Regions from separate parts of the Paenibacillus sp. FSL R7-0273 genome, predicted to be linked through region 2. Evidence: predicted binding sites of a transcription regulator. Region 2 holds the regulator's gene; each other region holds the start of a gene.
The links. Region 2 encodes LexA, which represses DNA repair genes until DNA is damaged. Its sites were predicted from a motif close to CGAACATATGTTCG; they were not measured.

Region 1 (4,684 bases), 3.4 Mb from region 2:
TTGCCGGTCATCTCCGGCAGGTGCTTCCAGTAGCGCTTTGGCATCATGGAGGCGCGCTGCCGGTCGTTCCTGCGCTCTTTAATGCCGATAGCGTGATAGAAGCTCTGCCATAAGCTGCGGTAGGCAGCTTCAGTCTCATCCGGCTGCGGAGGTGTCCATTCCTCCAGCGGAATGATCGCCTTCCGGCCCGGCTGATGAATCAGCGCCATCCTGTGGGTGCGGTCGTAAATCATGAAGCTCTCATTCTGGAACCGGTCGCAGAAATGATCCTCAATCACAGGCAGGATGTAGCCCTGCGGTTCTATGACCGCTGCCATGACAGGGCCGTATACGCTGAACCGGACGAAGCCCAGATAGTGGTGACCCTCCCGCCGGAGAAGACGGACTGCCTTGTTCAGGGCGCAGACCGTATCGTCAGCCAGCATGTTCATTACCGCGGGTCCGTGGGTAAAGCCGAGATAAAGAAAATTCAGCAGCAGCATCTCTTTGTCCGGCACGGCAGACCAAAAGCCGTGCCGGACAAGCTCCTGCGCCTCGCGGGAGATCTTCAGCGGAATGGAACGCAGTACGCGGTCTGCCTTAAGCTTGTCGGTTTCAATCCATTTCGCTTCCAGCAGCAGTCCTTGCCCGCTGTCCTCCGAATGGATGGCCAGCGGCGTTTCCTTCCACTGGTAGCTCTCGAATACGCAGCACAGCAGCCCCTCAAAGCTGCCGTCATAGCTATAGGCCAGGCTGGTTGTTGTAAACATACCGGCTAACCTCCGTAGCTGAAGGCTGCCGCCCGGCCTGCCTCCGGTAACGCAGCCAGATAGCTGTCGTCGAAGAAGGAGAGCTGCTCGATCTCCGGCTGCTGAAACTTGGCCAGCTCCTGTCCGGACATCAGCGAGCGAAGCAGGGTGTGCTCGCCTACCTTGAGGCCTTCCAGCGGCCGGCCTTTGCAGGTAATGAAGAACTGGGCGCGCTTGAGCACAACGCCGAGCTTCTTCAGCGCATGGAAATCGAGCGTTCCGGCCCGGCGGGCCTTAATGATCCGCTGGGCGCTTCTTACGCCGATGCCGGGAACGCGCAGCAGCATCTCATACGGTGCGCGGTTAACCTCCACCGGGAAATGCTCCCGGTGGTTGATGGCCCAGCTGCATTTCGGGTCGAGCAGCGGGTTGAAGTTGGGCGCTGCTTCGTCGAGCAGCTCCTTGGCCTCGAAGCCGTAGAAGCGCAGCAGCCAGTCGGCCTGATACAGCCGGTGCTCGCGCAGCAATGGCGGCTTGGTATCCAGCGAGGGGAGCAGTGAATCCTCGACCACCGGGGTGTAAGCGGAATAGAATATCCGCTTGAGCTTATACTTCTTATACAAACCCTCTGTAAGGTTCAGAATCTGGTAATCGGTATCGGGCGTTGCGCCGACAATCATCTGGGTGCTCTGGCCCGCCGGCGCAAAGCGCGGGGCATGCTTATATTTGACGAGTTCCGTGCTGTTCTCGGTAATCTTATTCGTAATAAGGCCCATCGGCTGCAAAATAGACTGCTTGCTCTTGTCCGGAGCCAGCTTGCGCAGGCTCTCCTGGGAGGGCAGCTCGATGTTGACACTCATCCGGTCGGCCAGCATTCCCAGCCGGGACAGGAGGGCATCGTCTGCGCCGGGGATGGCTTTTACATGGATATAGCCGCGGAAGTGATACTCATTGCGCAGCAGCTCAAGGGCGGCAATCAGCTGCTCGGTCGTATAGTCGGGACTGCGCATAATGCCGGAGCTAAGGAACAGCCCCTCTATATAATTGCGGCGGTAGAACTGCATGGTAACATCGGCAATTTCCTGCGGAGTAAAGGCGGCCCGGCGTACCGGGTTGGACTTGCGGTTGATGCAATAGGCACAGTCATAGATGCAGCCGTTGGTCATCAGCACCTTGAGCAGCGAGATACAGCGTCCGTCCGCGGCGAAGCTGTGGCAGATTCCAAAGCTGACCGCGTTTCCGAGGCTTCCGGCCTGGCCGGAGCGCTTGGAGCCGCTTGAGGTGCAGGCGACATCATATTTGGCTGATTCCGTCAAAATCTCTAGCTTCTCCATCATATCCATCGTTACACACTCCTCATAAAGAAAAGTATATACCGAACAGGTGTTCCTGTCAAAATCCAGATTATTACGGACACCATGACCTTATCCGGAACAAATGGGACTGAAATCCGGCAATCCGGCCTGAATAACAGCGGTTGTGTCAAGATTTTGGCACAGGAGAGGATTGTAAAATGTAACCGCATTCCTGCTTGTGTTATAATAGCAACTAACAGAGAGAGAACAAGCTTTTCAAAATTAGAGTGGGAGTGTTGCGTGAATGAGAAAATATAACATTTGGCGGCCGATTATGCTGATTCTTGTTGTACTTGTGACAAGGTCAGTGGTAACTACGGTCTGTCTGCTGTTCGGAATGTCGGAGGAATCCGCCGGCAGTGTTGCGATGATCGGGATGGTTATTGCTGCACTGGTTATGTACAACCGCATGATGAAAACCACCAGGCGTAAATAAAGAGCTGACGTATAGCCGGGCCAGGGCGGATTTCTGTCATACACCAGTACAAGGACTAAGCTTTATGACTGCACTTAATAAGAATCATCAGCGAACAAACCTCTCCCGCTAAAGGTCCGGCAAAAGACAGCCGGCTGGCTGCCGCATCATACGAGGGGTTTCTTTTTTTATGTTTTCTAAGCCGCAGGGCTCCATGCGTCCCCGCCTAAAATGGCGCCCGGGCAGCCGTTGTACACGGCCTGCCTGGGCGCCTTTTTGTACCGCTGGCAACGGCTTGCAGCAGACTACTGGTACCGGGAGTAGAACAGCCAGATGAGCTCCCGGCGGCTGCTGACTCCGGCTTTGCCGAAAATGGATTTCAGATGATCCTGGACCGTGTAGGCAGAGATATGCAGGAGCTGTGCAAGCTCCTTGGTTGACCGCCCCATGGACAGCTGGCTGATGATTTCCTTCTCGCGCTCCGTGAAGCCGTAGGCTTCAGTAATCAGGGGCAGCAGATCGGCAGCCTTGGCTGCTGTAAAGGACACAGCCAGCTGCATCAGGCCGGATGGGCCGTCCAGCCTGCTGGCGGTGATGCTGATAAATTGCCCGCTTGTGCTGCGGAAGCACAATTTCGCCGCCGAAGAGCTGCCGGCCGCGGGCTGCATCCCCTGAGGAAGTCCGGCTGCGGCCGGCTGCTCCCCGCTTTGTGCATCACTGCGCTGCGCCTCAGCCTCCCGCCCCAGCGCTCTGAGGCAGACCGCTCTGACCGGACCGGGCAGCGCCGACCGGGACTGCTGCTCCATGCGCTGCAGCTGCTCCAGCCAATACCGCCCGCCCGGATTGAGGCTTACCGGCTCCAGCCGGTCATCCAGAATAAGAATGCCCTCCTCCGGTTGCACGCCGGAGTCTGAAGGAGCAGCGGGGCTCAGCGCCTTGGCCTTCAGGCGGGCTGCGATCAGGGGCGCAATGCTGCTGATCAGCTGCAGCTCCTCCGGCCGAAAGGCCCCGTGTTCCTCTCTCCGGAACAGAATCAGGAAGCCCCAGCAGGCGCCTCCTGTCGTTAGCGCAGCCCTGAGCTCATCTGCGAAGCCGGCCGGCTGCAGCACCTCGCGGTAACGGCGGCTCCGCTCCGGCCTTCCAGCTGCGGCTTCCCGTAATGAACGGACAGGCCCGGCAGACCGGGCCAGCTCAGTGAACTTGTTATAGTCGTCATGCAGGTATTCATTGTCGAGGAGTGCGCCGTGAATGTTCTCCAGCCCCTGCTCGGTAACGGCTCCTGTGGTCAGCAGAGTCACCGGATCGACGGTTGTGCAGCAGGCGGCATCAAAGACGAGGGCCGTTCTGAGCCTGGTCAGCATTACTTCCCTGTACATCAGGGAGGACAGCTCCTGTCCCTGATCGAGCGTCTGCAGAAGTTTCGTTACTGCGGTAAATGCTTCTTTCATAGTCCGTCCCTTTCGCTTTATGTGAATGCTTCTTCCTGAATGCCGATATAAATCCCAGCTATGTGGGATGGTCTGTTTCGGTAACAGCCCTGATAATGAAAACCAGTTCCTATTATAGCTGATCAGGGCAGATCATCAAACGGAGGAGATCCTATGAAAGACAGAGCCAGCGAAGCAGAAGCAGCTAATCCATGGCAGCAGGCAGATGCAGACCGTTATATAAGCAATATCAGCCGCAAAATACCCGGCTACCAGCTGCAGTATGCGCTGATGGATAAGCTGCTGGCAGCCATGCTGGACCAGCAGGAGCTGCCCTCACTGCTGGTCGCCGGGGCAGGCGGCGGACAGGAGATCGTTACGCTGGGCACGGGGCATCCGGACTGGAGCTTCTGCGGCCTGGATACATCCGCCGGCATGCTGGAGGCTGCCGGGCAGCGGATTGCCGCAGCCGGACTTGCCGACCGGGTGCAGCTGCACCATGCCGACCTCTGCTCCTGGAGCAGCGGCGGGCAATATGATGCGGCAACCTGCATGCTGGTGCTGCATTTTGTGCAGGGACGGGAGAATAAGCTCGCACTGCTGCAGGCTATTGCTGCTAGGCTGAAGCCGGGCGCTCCGCTGCTCATCTCGGCGATCAATGGCGATCCTGCTTCGCAGGCCTGGGAGCTGCAGATGGCCGGCTGGAAGCTGCATATGCTGGGAAGCGGGGTCGAATTAAGCGATTGGGAGCAGTTTGCA
Region 2 (4,684 bases):
GGAAGAGCAGGTAGTGAACATCTGCTACGGATCTGTAGTTAAATCTTCACGTGACGGGGCAGAGCATCAGCGGAGTACGATTTTGGTGGTTTATAAGACAGATGACAAATAAGTTCTGGGACCGGGTGTTTACCTGGATGTCATTTGCTTCGACGCTAACGATTGTGATTTTAGTGCTCTTTTACGGACTGGGCTAAAATCAGGAATAGGGCATTATCGGCGGGCTTTCTGCAATAGGGAAGCTCGCGGTAATGCTTTTTTTATATGCCGGCAGTAAGGGGATTATCACATACATACATTACCAATTGTGTTATATTTGAAAAGTATATGTTTATTTGGAAGATAGACAGCTACAAGGGGGAAGCGGATGAACACGACGTATAAGGTACTGGTGTGTGATGCTGATTTGTTTGCTGCGGCGCTGGCTGAGGCGGATATATATGTATTGCAGGTTCGGGAGGGGCAGCCGCCGGTCTTTGCGGATTGTGCCGGTCCGCTGCAGAGGTGGACACCGGAATACATAGAGCTGGGCGGCATGACCTACAGGCGTAAGGATTTTGAATTCCGTGTGCGTATACCCGAAAAATAACAGCTGCCGGATCACACAGGCAGGAGGAGCCATTACAGCATCTCTTATACTATAAAACAGTAAAAGAGGTGTTAATATGGCAGAAAGAGAACGTGTAAGAATCCGCAGAGCAATCCGGGCCCTGCTGGCACAGCGGTCGGTCCTCCTGGAGCGGCTTGAAGAAATCAACGAGAACCTGCGCAGATTGCCTAATCCGAGCCGGGCCAGACGTGAATTGCTGGCGGCAAGGGTGTCGATCCGGGAAGCCCTGCGCTTGAACCGCATCGCTATCAGATTATTGCGCAGTGTGCTGTAGAACAACGCAAATATAGAACAATAAGGGGCATCCCGCAAGCCGTAACCGGCTGCTTGGGATGCCCCTTATTTGGTGATCGTTACTCTTATTGCCTGATAGTGACCCGTGTTCCGACCGGAACAAGCCGGGACAGGGCAAGTACATCTTCGTTATACATCCGGATGCAGCCGTGTGAAACCATGTGACCGATTGAAGCGGGATCATTGGTGCCATGGATACCGTAATGCGGTTTGGACAGTCCCATCCAAAACGCGCCGAACGGCCCGCCCGGATTAGGCTGCTTGTTAATAATGGTGTATTCGCCCTGGGGTGAAGCGGTCAGCATCGTACCGATGCCTACAGGAAAACCACGGGTTACAATGTCGTTATCCAGCAGATACAGCATACGCTGCGACAGATCAACAATGATGCGATAATTGGGCATAGTGATCAGCCCTCCTTCTCATACCAGCATATGTGCGGAATAGGGAGGCGGTTACCTGTGACGGGCAAGGAGGGCAGGACAGCGGGAGAGCGGTGTATCTGTATAGCTGGGTGCGGAGGCAGGAAAAAGGCTGTTACGCAGTTATGCGCAACAGCCTCAAGACAGGAGAATTAATGAATATCGCGGAAAAGTCCGATGACTCTGCCCAAAATGGTAACGCGGTTCAAGCGGAGCGGTTCATAAGCCGGGTTCTCCGGCTGCAGGCGGATATGGTCACGTTCTTTATAGAAGGTCTTAACAGTAGCTTCATCTTCTTCGGTCATTGCTACAACGATATCCCCGTTGTCTGCCGTCTGCTGCTGGCGGACAATAACATAGTCGCCATCCATAATTCCGGCTTCCACCATGCTGTCTCCCAGTACGGAGAGCATAAACACCTTGTTGTCGCCGACATAATGCGTAGGCAGCGGAAAGTAATCTTCGATATTCTCGGTAGCGGTAATCGGCACCCCGGCGGTGACTTTACCAACAACAGGAATACGGGTAACCGTCTGTACGAACTGATGTACATTCTCTGAATCTTCCTGTCCAAGCAGTTCTATCGCACGAGGCTTCGTAGGGTCACGGCGGATCAGGCCCTTCTTCTCAAGACGGTCCAGATGACCATGCACGGTAGAGCTGGAGGCAAGACCGACAGCTTCCCCGATTTCGCGGACGGACGGAGGATAACCCTTGCTGCGGACTTCGTTACGTATGAATTCCAGGATCGCCAGCTGACGACTCGAAATCTTTGACATTGGAATCAACCCCATATAGTATGTTTGGGAAAATTATAACATAGAACTTCCGTTCGTACAAACATAAGTTCTAACTCTTTGGTATGCCCGGAAACAAAGGGGAACAATTGTTCGAAAAAATATATTGATCAAAACACATGTTCGTGTTATATTAATCTCAAATTTAAGAACAAGTGTTTGGAGGTCGATGATATTGTTAAAATACAGTACTTACCGCAGCATCTACGACGAGACAAGTGAGGTTCAATCTGCCGGTGTCTCTGCTTTTGAATATGGTATTAGCCTGAAGAATGGAGTAGTATCCCTGTGCGGAGCAATGATGAATCTGTTCCGGGGAGGCCAGCTGGTGAAGCTTGCCCTGATTTTGATGCTGGTGATTTCCGGTTTTACAGTGGTAGGTAATGTATTTGCAGGTTCAGTATCCTCGGTAACACCAGCTGAACGCGTAGTTGTAGAACGCGGAGACTCATTGTGGAGCATTGCGCTTGAACATAAGCCGTCGGATATGAGGACGGTTGTATATATAGAAGGAATTAAGAAGGCAAGCGGGCTTGAGGGCAATGCTATACAGGCCGGGGATGTGCTGACACTGCCTGCATACTAATAGTTGCAGGAACAGAAGTTACGACAGGAAGAGCTTTCAGGGAGGAGACCTTGACAAGCTCTTTTTCTCATGGCAAAGTTAGAATGAATTTATAGGGGAGGGGAAAGCATTGAATATAGACGAATTGGTCGCACGCATCAATGAATTGGCACGCAAGCAGAAGAGCAGCGGCCTGACAGAAGAGGAACTGGAGGAACGCGCCCGGCTCCGCGAGATTTATCTGGGCAACATCCGCAAGAACTTCCGTGCACAGCTGGATACGATTGAAATCGTGGACAACGATGATCAGGGCAATAAGGGGCTTACACATTAGTCCTGCGGCTTTGTCATAGATATTTTAGGATGACTAGGGGGAACTCACATGGCCCGTTCTTGGGAAAGAATGGTTCAACGCAACACCAAGCAAGTCAATATGCAACGGAAGAAGCAAGGCAAGGATTCCATTTATGCCTCCAAATCATCATCGTCTGCAGGAGGCACTGACATTTTTAAAGGCCGCAACATTGTATTTCCGATCGTTCTGCTGCTGCTCGGGATGATGTTCTGGGTAGTGGGCTCCATTGATGAAGCCCGGGGGCAGGGTATACTGGCCAACTGGCTGGGCGTTGTCCTGTACTTTTTACTGGCAGCCCTGATTTTCTTCCGCCGTCCTTTTCTCAAGGTTGAGCGGGCCAGAGTTTCCACCATTAAATTTAACCGTGAGCGCTGGCTGCAGGCATCAGAGATTGAGAAGATTATCCTGTCCCGCAGCATGGTTTCCCTGAAATATAAAGGCAAACGCAAGCAGTGGGTATTCTCCAGATGGCTGAACCGTTATGATACCGAAGCGATGGGCGCCCGCCTTGAGCAGTTCGCCAAAGCCAATAATATTGAAGTAGTGCGTGAGTAGACAGATAAGATAGACCAGCATAGGGAGAGGGAGCGATATTATGCCGATTACTGCCGTACTGTTTGATCTTGACGATACACTGCTCTGGGATGAACGGAGTGTTGAGGAAGCCTTCCGGGCCGCCTGCGAAGCAGCCGGTGACACTGTTGATCCTCAGGAGCTGGAGGCCGCTGTCCGCAGGGAGGCCAGAAGCCTCTACGAATCTTATGAGACATTTCCGTTTACGAAGATGATCGGGATTAATCCGTTTGAGGCGCTGTGGGCGAACTTTACTGCCGGAGAGCAGGCTGAGTTCCGGCAGCTGGAACAGCTTGCTCCGGCATACCGCAAGGAAGCCTGGCGCCGCGGCCTGGCAGCTCTGGGTACTCAGGATGAAGGACTGGCTGAGCGGCTGGCTGCAAAGTTCGGCGAAGAGCGCCGGAGCCGTCCGTATATGTATGAAGAGACGCTGCAGGTGCTGGATGAGCTGCGCGGCAAAGTAAAGCTGCTGCTGCTTACCAACGGCTGTCCGGCCCTGCAGCAGGAGAAGCTGGACGGCGTGCCTGAGCTTATTCCTTACTTCGATCATGTAGTCATCTCAGGCAGCTTCGGCAAGGGCAAGCCGGATAAGGCAATTTTCCAGCATGCGCTTGAACTGCTTGATATCGCTCCTGAGCAGGGAATCATGGTGGGCGATAAGCTCACAACAGATATTCTGGGCGGCTTGTCCGCAGGTCTGACTACGGTCTGGATCAACCGGACAGATAAAGCACCGGATCCCGAAATTCAGCCGGACTACAGAATCGGCCATCTTTCCGAGCTGCTTCCGCTGGTACAATCACTATAAATTTACGTAAGCCGGCTTCCTCTAGAGGGGCCGGTTTTTTGGTATATAAGTTTATTCTGACTTGAATTAGAGCTTTTTTCGCATACATAATGTTCCAAATAGAGTATACTCGGTTAATACTTTCTGGAAGGAGCTGAGTTACACGATGGTGAGTCAACCCGGATTATTTGTTGGTGGTGCATTTAGTATCTTTTTCTTTTTGATGTGGCTGGCATGCATAGGGGCAGGAGTCGTTGCTTTTGTTCTTTTTGTAAAGCTTG
Region 3 (4,684 bases), 1.4 Mb from region 2:
TGCCGCAGCTGGCCGGCGCTTTTGTTCTTCCGGTCTTTGCGCTGGCCGGCATGCTGCTTCTGGACTGGCGGATGGCGCTCTCCATGTTCGCGGCGCTGCCGGTTGCCCTGCTGCTGATATTCCTGACGTCCAGACTGCAGCGCAGGCTTGGCAGCTCGCATATGCAGGCCAAGCTGAACGCGGCCAACCGGCTGCAGGAATACTTGAACGGCATCCGTGTAATGAAGGCTTATAATCTGACCGGGGAACGGTTTGCCAGGCTGGATACGGCCTTCAGGAAATTGATGAAGGAGAGCATCCGGCTGGAGGGGATTCTAGGTCCTGTGGTACTGACTGCAGTCGGCCTGCTCCGGGCCGGGCTGCCGCTGCTGGTGTATACCGGCGTCCAGCTGCTGCTGGGCGGAAGTCTTGGCGTGCTGCAGTTTGCCGTGTTCCTCATTGTCGGTACGCGCATTTATGATCCGCTGACCTCCGCCCTGACCAATTATGCGGAGTTCCGGTATAACGAGCAGGCCGGAGAACGGATTGTCAGGCTGCTGCAGGAGCCGGTGATGACCGGAGATACCGGGCCGCTTCCGACCGACAGCACGATTACCTTTAAGGATGTATCCTTCAGCTACGGTGAGACGAGGGTGCTTAATAATCTGAGCTTTGTGCTGCCGCAAGGGGCACTTACAGCAATTGTAGGTCCTTCAGGCAGCGGAAAAAGCACGGTTCTGCGCCTGATTTCAAGGTTTTATGACCCGGATGAAGGTTCTGTTTACCTGGGAGGCCGCAAGCTGAGCGGCATTGATCCTGAGCATCTGCTCAAGGCGGTATCGGTTGTCTTTCAGGATGTGTACCTGTTCCAGGATACGATTGCTAATAACATTGCGTTCGGACGGCCCGGCGCATCCCGCGAGGAGGTTATCCGGGCGGCCACAACCGCGCGCTGCCACGAATTTATCAGCAGGCTGCCGCAGGGCTATGACACGCCGGTAGGTGAAGGCGGCAGCACGCTCTCCGGCGGTGAAAAGCAGCGTCTGTCCATTGCCCGGGCAATATTGAAGGATGCGCCGATTGTCCTGCTGGATGAAGCGACAGCTTCACTTGATCCGCAGAACGAGGCGGAAATCCAGAAGGCGGTTCATTCGCTGATTCAGGGACGGACAGTGATTGTCATTGCCCACCGGCTCAAAACCATCCGCGGAGCAGACAATATCATCGTGCTTGAGCAGGGCGGAATGGCCCAGCAGGGCACACATGAGGAGCTGCTGGCAGCGGACGGACTCTATGCGCGGCTATGGAGGCTGCAGCAGGATACAGCAGGGTTCCGTATTTCATCTTAAACTACAGGAGGGTACAACTATGGCAATCGTTTTGGATGAATCGGCATGGCCGCTGGTCACCATTAATCTGGGAGATCAGTTCGACCGCGAGACGGTTGATGAATATATCGCCTACTGGGAGAAGCTGCTTGCAGGCAAAACCAGATTCGGAATAATGATGATACAGAAGGGGGAGCGCGGGGAGCGTCCTGACCGTGAGGTGACCAAGCTGTATATGGACTGGTGCAAGTCACACAAAGAGCAAATCTCCCGCAGCTGTGCCGGAATTGCCGTGGTAACTGCCAGCTCGAAGCTGCTTGCCCTGTATAAACCGGTGACCGCCCTCTCGACCAAAAAAGTGTACGGGTGCCCGGGCAACGTATTTGCCGGGGAAGCAGAGGCACAGGAGTGGCTGGGAGCCTTGCTGCAGAAAAACCAGTGACATAATCACCGCTGTTCAAGACTCTTCTATTATCCATTCAGTATATGAAAAGCAGAAGACTGCCGCCGGCAATGGCGTGCAGTCTTTTTCGTGTGTTATACGCAGGGAATGATGGAGATTTGAAAACAATGGCAAACGTACGTTCTGTTATGCGGGGGGCAAATATGCTATAATGTTGGGACGAATGTAACCTGGATTTAAGCGGATGTGCTGAATCTGTGAAACGGAAGGAGTCTACTGCAATGACGGTACGCTTTTTGCTGGGCCGCTCGGGCAGCGGCAAGACAACGAAAATATGGGAGGAGGTCTCCTCCCGGCTGGCTTCGGACCCGCTGGGTGCTCCGCTGATTGTGCTTGTTCCCGAACAGGGGTCATTCAGTGCGGAGCGCGGGCTGCTGGGTGCAGGAGCAGCAAAGGGCAGCCTGCGGGCCCAGACGCTCAGCTTCTCCCGGCTCGCCTACCGGGTGAAGCAGGAGACAGGCGGCAGCGCCGGTCTGCCGATTAGTGAAGAAGGCAAAAAAATGCTGCTCTACAAAATTATCAGCCGCCGCAAGGAGGAGCTGAAGCTGTTCGGCGCCTCCGGCGACCGGCCTGGCTTTGTCGAAAGGCTGAGCAGCCTGCATACAGAGATGAAGCGCTGCTGTCTGGGGACGGATGATCTGGAGGAGCAGCTGACCAGAATGCGGGATAGCTCTCCGGGCAGCCCAATTCTTGCCGGCAAGCTGGATGATCTCCAGCTTGTATTCAGCGATCTCGAACGGGAAATGGCCGGGCTGTATATTGATGAGGAGGACCGGCTGGCTGAGCTGGCCGTCCATATTCAGGATTCCTCATACCTCCGCGGGGCGGAGGTATGGGTGGACAGCTTTCACGGGTTTAGCCCTCAGGAGCTTGCGGTGCTGCGGGAAATCATGCTGCATGCCTCGAACGTGACGGTGGCGCTGACTCTGGACAGGATTTATCCGCCGGGGCTGCAGCCGCATGAGCTGGAGCTGTTTCATCCGCCGGCTGTAACCTATATCAAGCTGCGCGGGATGGCTGAGGAGGCAGGCCTTGAGGTATGGGACGAGCTGCTGGCGCCGCCTGTGCTGCCGCGTTTTGCAGAGAGTCCCGCGCTTGCCCATCTGGAGAAAAGCTACGGGCGGCGCCGGCCGTGGACAGGTGACGCAGGGCAGATTGACAGGGAGATCAGCGTTACCGCAGCTTCCTCGCGCCGGACGGAGCTGGAGGCCGCGCTTCGCGAAATGCTCCGGCTGGCCCGTGAGGAAGGGGCGCATTACGGGGAGATGGCCGTATTTATGCGGAGTATCAGTGACTATGAGGCACTGGTCGCCCCCTTATTTGCCGATTACGGGATTCCGTTTTTCCTGGACCAGAAGGCCAGTGAGCTTCATCATCCGCTGGCGGAGTTTGTGCGCTCTGCGCTTGATATCGTACGGCGCCGCTGGCGTTATGAGGATGTATTCCGCTGCGTGAAGACGGAGCTGCTGCTGCCGCTGGACGGCAGCCTGACCCGGGAGGATATGGACCAGCTTGAGAACTATGTGCTTGCCTGCGGCATTCAGGGATACCGCTGGACGGACGGTAAATCGTGGAAGGGCATTCCGAGCCTGTCGCTTGAAGGGGCCAGAGCCGTTGACGAGGCGCTGCTCGCCAGGATGGAGGCCTGCCGGGCTGCCATTACAGGACCTCTATATGCTTTTGAGAAAAGAGTTAAAAAAAGCCGCAGCGGACTTGAGCTGTGTACGGCGGTATATCTTCTGCTGCAGGAGGCGGATATTGCCCGCAAGCTGGAGAAGCGGATTGCAGCCGCTCTGGAGCAGGGCCAGCCTGCGCTTGCCCGTGAGCACAGCCAGCTGTGGGACGCAGTGCTTGATCTGCTCGACCAGATTAATGAAATGATGGGCGGAGAGCGGCTGGCGTTCGAGCTGTTCGCCGGCGTGCTGGAAACCGGACTCGGCGGGCTGAGAATGGGGCTTGTTCCGCCGTCTCTGGACCAGGTACTGGTCGGAACGATGGACCGTACCCGGACTACAGGCGTGAAGTACGCCTTTTTGCTCGGATTTAATGAAGGGGTAGTACCGGCTCAGTTCAAGGAGGACGGCATTCTCTCCGAGGGTGAGAGGCTGCTGCTGGAGAATGCCGGCATGGAGCTGGCTCCCGGTGCGTCCCGCAAGCTGCTGGATGAACGCTTCCTTATCTATAATGTGCTTACAACTGCCAGCCTGAAGCTGTGGATCAGCTATGCCAATGCTGATGACGAAGGCAAGGCGTTACTGCCCTCCGAGATTATCCGCCAGCTGCATGTGATGTTCCCGGAAGCGCTGAGGGAGCAGGTGGTGTCCGGTTTCCCTTCAGCGGTTCAGCCGGATGATGGAGCAGGGGAGGCCCGTCATCTCAGCTTCATCGGACAGCGGGAACAGACACTGCGCATGCTGATTCTGCAGCTGCGGCAATGGCGGCAGGGTGTGGAAATACCCGGAATGTGGTGGGATGTCTATAACTGGTATATGAACGGAGGACAAGAGCAGCGCCGGCCGCTGGAACGGCTGCTTGGCTCGCTGTTCTACCGCAACAGCGGAGCTCCTCTGAGACGGGAGACAAGCCTGCGGCTGTACGGGGGCCCGACGATCCGGGGCAGCGTCTCGCGGATGGAGAAATTTGTGGCCTGCTCATTCTCCCATTTTGCCTCATACGGTTTAAGGCTGAGGGAACGCCAGCTGTACAAGCTGCAGGCTCCGGATATCGGCCAGCTGTTCCACGCCGCACTGAGCGATATGGCCAAACGGCTGCAGGAGCAGGGCAGAGGCTGGGGCAGCATGTCGGCAGAGGAATGCCGCCGCGAGGCGGTAGCAACGGTGGATAAGCTTTCTCCGCTGCTGCAGGGCGAGATTCTGATGAGCACCAAGCGGTACGGCTATATATCCCGCAAGCT
Region 4 (4,684 bases), 1.3 Mb from region 2:
TTATTATTGTTGTTCTGCTTGCACTGGCAGCTTACTGGTTTGAAGAGAACGGCCTACCGGTCACGCCAACGCCTTCCGGCGGCGGCTCTGAGGTCGTACAGCTGGTTTTCCCTTCAGACCGCTATCCGGAAACGGCTGAGCACATCCAGGAAGCGATCAAGAACGGCGAGTCTGCGATCTGTACGATCAGCCGTGAGGACGCAGAGGAGAACCGCAAGGAATCCCTTAAAGGCGTCCCGACCAAAAAAGGCTATGACCGCGATGAGTGGCCGATGGCAATGTGTGCCGAGGGCGGCGCCGGAGCCGACATTGAATACATAACACCGAGTGATAACCGGGGGGCGGGCAGCTGGGTAGGCAACCAGCTCGAAGGCTATGCCGACGGGACACGGGTAGAGTTCATGTTCAAATAGGAACGGACAGACAGCAGCTCCGCCGGGACTTTTACCGGCGGAGCTGCTGCTTACTGAAGCTTTTTTAGAACAAACAGGCTCTTGTGATAATAACCAGCAAAATGAACAGAACCAGAATCGCATTGGTTGAGGTCATCCAAGGGCTTACAACCGGTACGACCGGAGGTCCCTGATTCACTCCGCCAACATTGTTTCCGCAACCGCAACCGTAATCTGCACCCATTATTTAATTCCTCCCTGTAATGTTTATGCCCACGCCACAGAATATGTATCAGCTGATCCGGCAGTTTGGGCCAATCGGCAAACATCTCTATTCGCCTATCGGAGGGTAAAGACTAATGAACCGGCTTCATGCAGTCGATATACAATAGGAGCACTGCTAATACCCAAAAATGCGAGAATAACAGGAGGTGCATAATGGACGTAGCCGCATTATCCATTGCCATGGGCCAGGCTTCTCTTAAGCAGGCTGCCGGCCTGCAGGTTATGAGTATAGCCAAAAACACAGCTGAGGTGCTGGCGCAGAATATGGCCCAGATGCTTCAGCAGAGCCCGCATCCGGATCTTGGAAAAACACTTGATATTCAGGTTTAATTGTTTTATCCTTAAATACATAAGAACGTCAGTTCCGGTCAATACCGGTCCCCTTAGCCCTACGGGCTTTTCTTTTACCCGTAAATGCGAACATACGATCCTATTTAGAGGTGATAATATGCAATCCTATTACCAGATGACTGCTCTTGAGAGCTGGACGGAGGATTTATATCAGCGTCTGCAGGTAACCCGCCCGTCCGATATTTCTATTTCTTACATAGCCGAACGGCTCAACATCTGGGTGCATTATCTGGATGTCCGCAGCAAGAGCGTGGAGGCCTCAGCGGGCATGTATACCATGTTCCTGGACAACCGGCTCCCGCCCGAGCTGCAGCGCCTTGAATTCCTTCATGAGCTCTGCCATCTGCTCCGCCACGCCGGCAGCCGTATCCTGATGCCCGGCCAGTTCACACAGGCACAGCAGGACGAATCCGAACGCTTTATTCTCTATGCAGCCATGCCTTACTCCATGATCTCCGCCAGACCCTTGCCTGAGCTGCGGGAAGATGCTGTATATCATATAGCCTCTACATTCCAGGTACCCGAGGAGCTGGCCGTGCAGCGGATTGACCAGATTCAGCGGCGGATCTTTCAGGGCCAGCTGATGGCTGTAATGGAGCGCAGCGAGGAGAGAAAATTCATCCACAGACATATTAGATAACCACTGCGGGGACAATACGTTCATAAATCCTTTGAGGAGGAGCGATATGGAAGCTATTCAGGTTATCCGGTTATTGCTGGCTCATCCGGATTACAGCGTAGACGCGGTTCACCCTGAAATACCTGATTTCGTCGGCATCGCGGCAATCGAGGTCGATCACGAAACCGAAACCTTCTCGATTCTTCTGCAGGAGCCTGAGGGATGAATGCGCATGCTCCCGTACACAAAAAAATGACCCCGCCGGCGTCCGGCAGGGTCCAAATCTATGAATAAGGGGGGTATGTCATTACTATACAGCGCTTAGCTTAATTCAGTATGAAATCCGGCTTAAGACTGGCTGAAAATGTATACCTTTTGCGATGCAGCAATGCGATGCTGCAATTCTGCCCGGTCAATCGCCAACGGTCAAGCCAGACACAGCACATTAACAAACCGGTTATGCTGCATTACCGGCACAGCATAGCTGATATCCACCTGACAGCAATAGGTCACATCGGCTTCGAATCCCCGCTCACGCAGCTCCCGGCCGCTGGAGGATTCCCAGATCAGCTCCCGGATCCGCTGCCCGGAGGACCGCAGCGCACCGATGCAGACCTCCGCTTCCGCAGATTTGCTCCCTGACAGCTTAGAGAGAATGAGTCCCGCGCTTAGGTAATCTTCAATGCCGGGCCGGAGATTATTCTCGGAGCCGATAACATCCGGCCATTTCTCACCGCAGGGAACGACCGTGATGGCCGCTCCTGATTCAAGCCTCAGCAGATTGGCAGCTTCTGCCACAGCCGATGCATTCAGCAGACAGCCGACCAGCAGTGCGGGCACCTGTGCGGCAATCCATGTACATGCTGCACCGTTCATGGAACACAGGACAAAGTCACGGTCATAATCAGCAGAGCTGAAGGACAGCGGTGACAACGAATGTCCCCCTGCTCTTACAGCCTCTGAGCGGCCGCGGATGAGCTCTGCACCCAGCTCCCTGGCATAGGTTCTGGCCTGTTCATTGGCCGGCGGGGGATACGGGTAGATGTTAGCCTTATGCTCGACAGCCGTTACAACAGTGGACGAGAAGCTCAGTACATCGACAATGATGACGATGTCTCCGCGCTCCGCTGCAGCTCTCGCCCCTCTTTGACCCCAGTCCAGCTTAATGTCATAGGGTGTTTGATCAAAGAACACAGGTTTCCCTCCTTTCTTGTCCGTATTCATCTCATACCTACAAACAGGGAGTTACCCATAGAAGGCGGGCGGCGAACCGCTTATTACCAAATTTTCTTTAAATTTTCGACAATTCCCCGGCGTGTCCTTCCCGGCTGCATAAAAGCAGCCCTGCCGGAACCGGCAGGGCCACATTGTATTTGTTCAGTTATACCCAGAAAGCCTTAGTGATGATTACCAGCAGGATGAACAATACCAGAATTGCAGCAGTAGAAGTAAAAGGACTGCCGTATCCGCAGTTTGCTCCGCCAACTGGACCTACATTTTCACCATAACAACCCATTTCCAATTCCTCCTTCATGATTGAGAGTACACCATAGCATATGTGATTTGCCCGCCGCTGACTGGGTGAAACGGCAATGACTTTTCGCCCGGGCCCTTTTATTTGGAAATATCGATAAAGCCCTCGCCGAACACATCGCGCACATCGTGGATGGTAACAAAGGCATTTTTGTCCTCAGACCGCACGATTTTTTTGAGCATGGATACCTCCTGCTTGCTGATGGCAATGTAGAGCACATTCTTATCATCGCCGGTATAATATCCGTAGCCCTTCAGCACGGTTACTCCGCGGTCCATTAACTCTGTAACCCTGGCCGCAATGCGCTCATGCTCAGCCGAAATAATGGTCACGGCTTTTTTGGGATTTACCCCTTCGATAATGAACTCCATCGCCTTCGTTCCAATAAAGAGGATGACGAACGTGAACATCACCTTCTCGATCCCGATGACGAAGACTGACAGTCCGGCCACAATCAGGTCAAAGAACAGCAGCGCATAGCTGATATTCCAGTCCCAGTATTTATTAGCCAGCCGGGCCAGAATCGTCGTGCCTGCCGTGGTACCGCCAACCCGGATAATGAGTCCGATCCCGCCTCCGGCCAGCAGGCCCGCAAAGATGGCGTTAATCACCGGCTCGCTGGAATCAATCCGCCAGCTCTCAGTCAGATACAGGAATAGGGAATTGAAGGCTACAGCGATGATAGTATACAGAATAGTCTTCTTATCCAGCAGCCTGTAGCCGATAATCAGCAGAATTCCGTTGAGGGTGAAGCCAACCAGTGCCGGTGACCATTCCAGCAGATAGAATAGAATGATCGATACCCCGGTCACTCCACCCTCGCCAAAATCATTAGGGATGATGAATACATTGACTGCCAGCGCAAACAAAAACGCTCCGACAATCAGCATGAACAGCTCATAAACATTTTTTCTCATAGGACACTCCTCCAAATACGTACCAAGCTCACAGAATAATCCGGAAATAATCCCCATAAAAAAAGCGACTAAAGGAGTAATTCATCCTTTAATCGCCTTGGGTAAGCTCTTTTGATACTTCTGATCATAACAAGCATTGTCAGGAAAGTAAATACACCTTCTGAAGATTCTTATCCTATGGATACGCCTGAATAGGTTACCGGACCGGTGACGCTTGCTGCATTCAGCAGAATGTTCAAGCTGTTGTTAGCTATCCCTAAAGAATAAGCGTGATAGCCCGGCGGTACGCTTCTGTCCAGAAAAGACAGCGCTATAGGCTGTATTGCCAGCAGCGCCAGTCCGCTTGACCCCACATTATAAATGGGTTGACCATCCCGGTACAGGGTGAACACTACACTCGGCACACCCAAAGTCGTCTGAAATCCGATGCTGGCATTCAGCAGAACAGATCCGCCGGTAACGGTGGACAATCCGAACTCAGCCAGGATCTGGTTCGCTCCCGGAGCCAGGATTGGAATGGATATCGTCTGGCTGCCTGTTGAGGCGGTACTGCTTCCTACATCAATAATGGTTGCCATCTTAAAAT

Region 1: the regulator LexA is predicted to act here: its motif matches at 2,105-2,118, upstream of R70723_RS01015 (putative DNA modification/repair radical SAM protein).
Region 3: the regulator LexA is predicted to act here: its motif matches at 1,882-1,895, upstream of addB (helicase-exonuclease AddAB subunit AddB).
Region 4: the regulator LexA is predicted to act here: its motif matches at 1,095-1,108, upstream of R70723_RS23380 (ImmA/IrrE family metallo-endopeptidase).

Annotation. Positions count from the first base shown of each region.
Region 1 is NZ_CP009283.1:207,481-212,164, forward strand. Features, by position in the region: gene R70723_RS01010 (TIGR03915 family putative DNA repair protein) at 1-749, opposite strand, end outside; gene R70723_RS01015 (putative DNA modification/repair radical SAM protein) at 755-2,071, opposite strand; gene R70723_RS01020 (hypothetical protein) at 2,328-2,519, shown strand; gene R70723_RS01025 (LuxR C-terminal-related transcriptional regulator) at 2,804-3,946, opposite strand; gene R70723_RS01030 (SAM-dependent methyltransferase) at 4,100-4,684, shown strand, end outside.
Region 2 is NZ_CP009283.1:4,142,075-4,146,758, reverse strand. Features, by position in the region: gene R70723_RS17575 (sporulation protein Cse60) at 1-112, shown strand, start outside; gene R70723_RS17570 (hypothetical protein) at 368-589, shown strand; gene R70723_RS17565 (hypothetical protein) at 666-884, shown strand; gene R70723_RS17560 (L,D-transpeptidase) at 970-1,308, opposite strand; gene lexA (transcriptional repressor LexA) at 1,479-2,105, opposite strand; gene R70723_RS17550 (LysM peptidoglycan-binding domain-containing protein) at 2,299-2,709, shown strand; gene R70723_RS17545 (DUF896 domain-containing protein) at 2,819-3,022, shown strand; gene R70723_RS17540 (hypothetical protein) at 3,071-3,598, shown strand; gene R70723_RS17535 (HAD family hydrolase) at 3,639-4,424, shown strand; gene R70723_RS17530 (hypothetical protein) at 4,570-4,684, shown strand, end outside.
Region 3 is NZ_CP009283.1:5,554,741-5,559,424, reverse strand. Features, by position in the region: gene R70723_RS23970 (ABC transporter ATP-binding protein) at 1-1,328, shown strand, start outside; gene R70723_RS23965 (hypothetical protein) at 1,348-1,749, shown strand; gene addB (helicase-exonuclease AddAB subunit AddB) at 1,992-4,684, shown strand, end outside.
Region 4 is NZ_CP009283.1:5,419,953-5,424,636, forward strand. Features, by position in the region: gene R70723_RS23375 (NucA/NucB deoxyribonuclease domain-containing protein) at 1-413, shown strand, start outside; gene R70723_RS34125 (hypothetical protein) at 478-636, opposite strand; gene R70723_RS33055 (YjfB family protein) at 831-1,007, shown strand; gene R70723_RS23380 (ImmA/IrrE family metallo-endopeptidase) at 1,126-1,668, shown strand; gene R70723_RS33560 (hypothetical protein) at 1,715-1,873, shown strand; gene R70723_RS23385 (2-phosphosulfolactate phosphatase) at 2,074-2,841, opposite strand; gene R70723_RS34295 (hypothetical protein) at 3,029-3,163, opposite strand; gene R70723_RS23390 (YitT family protein) at 3,262-4,098, opposite strand; gene R70723_RS23395 (hypothetical protein) at 4,269-4,676, opposite strand.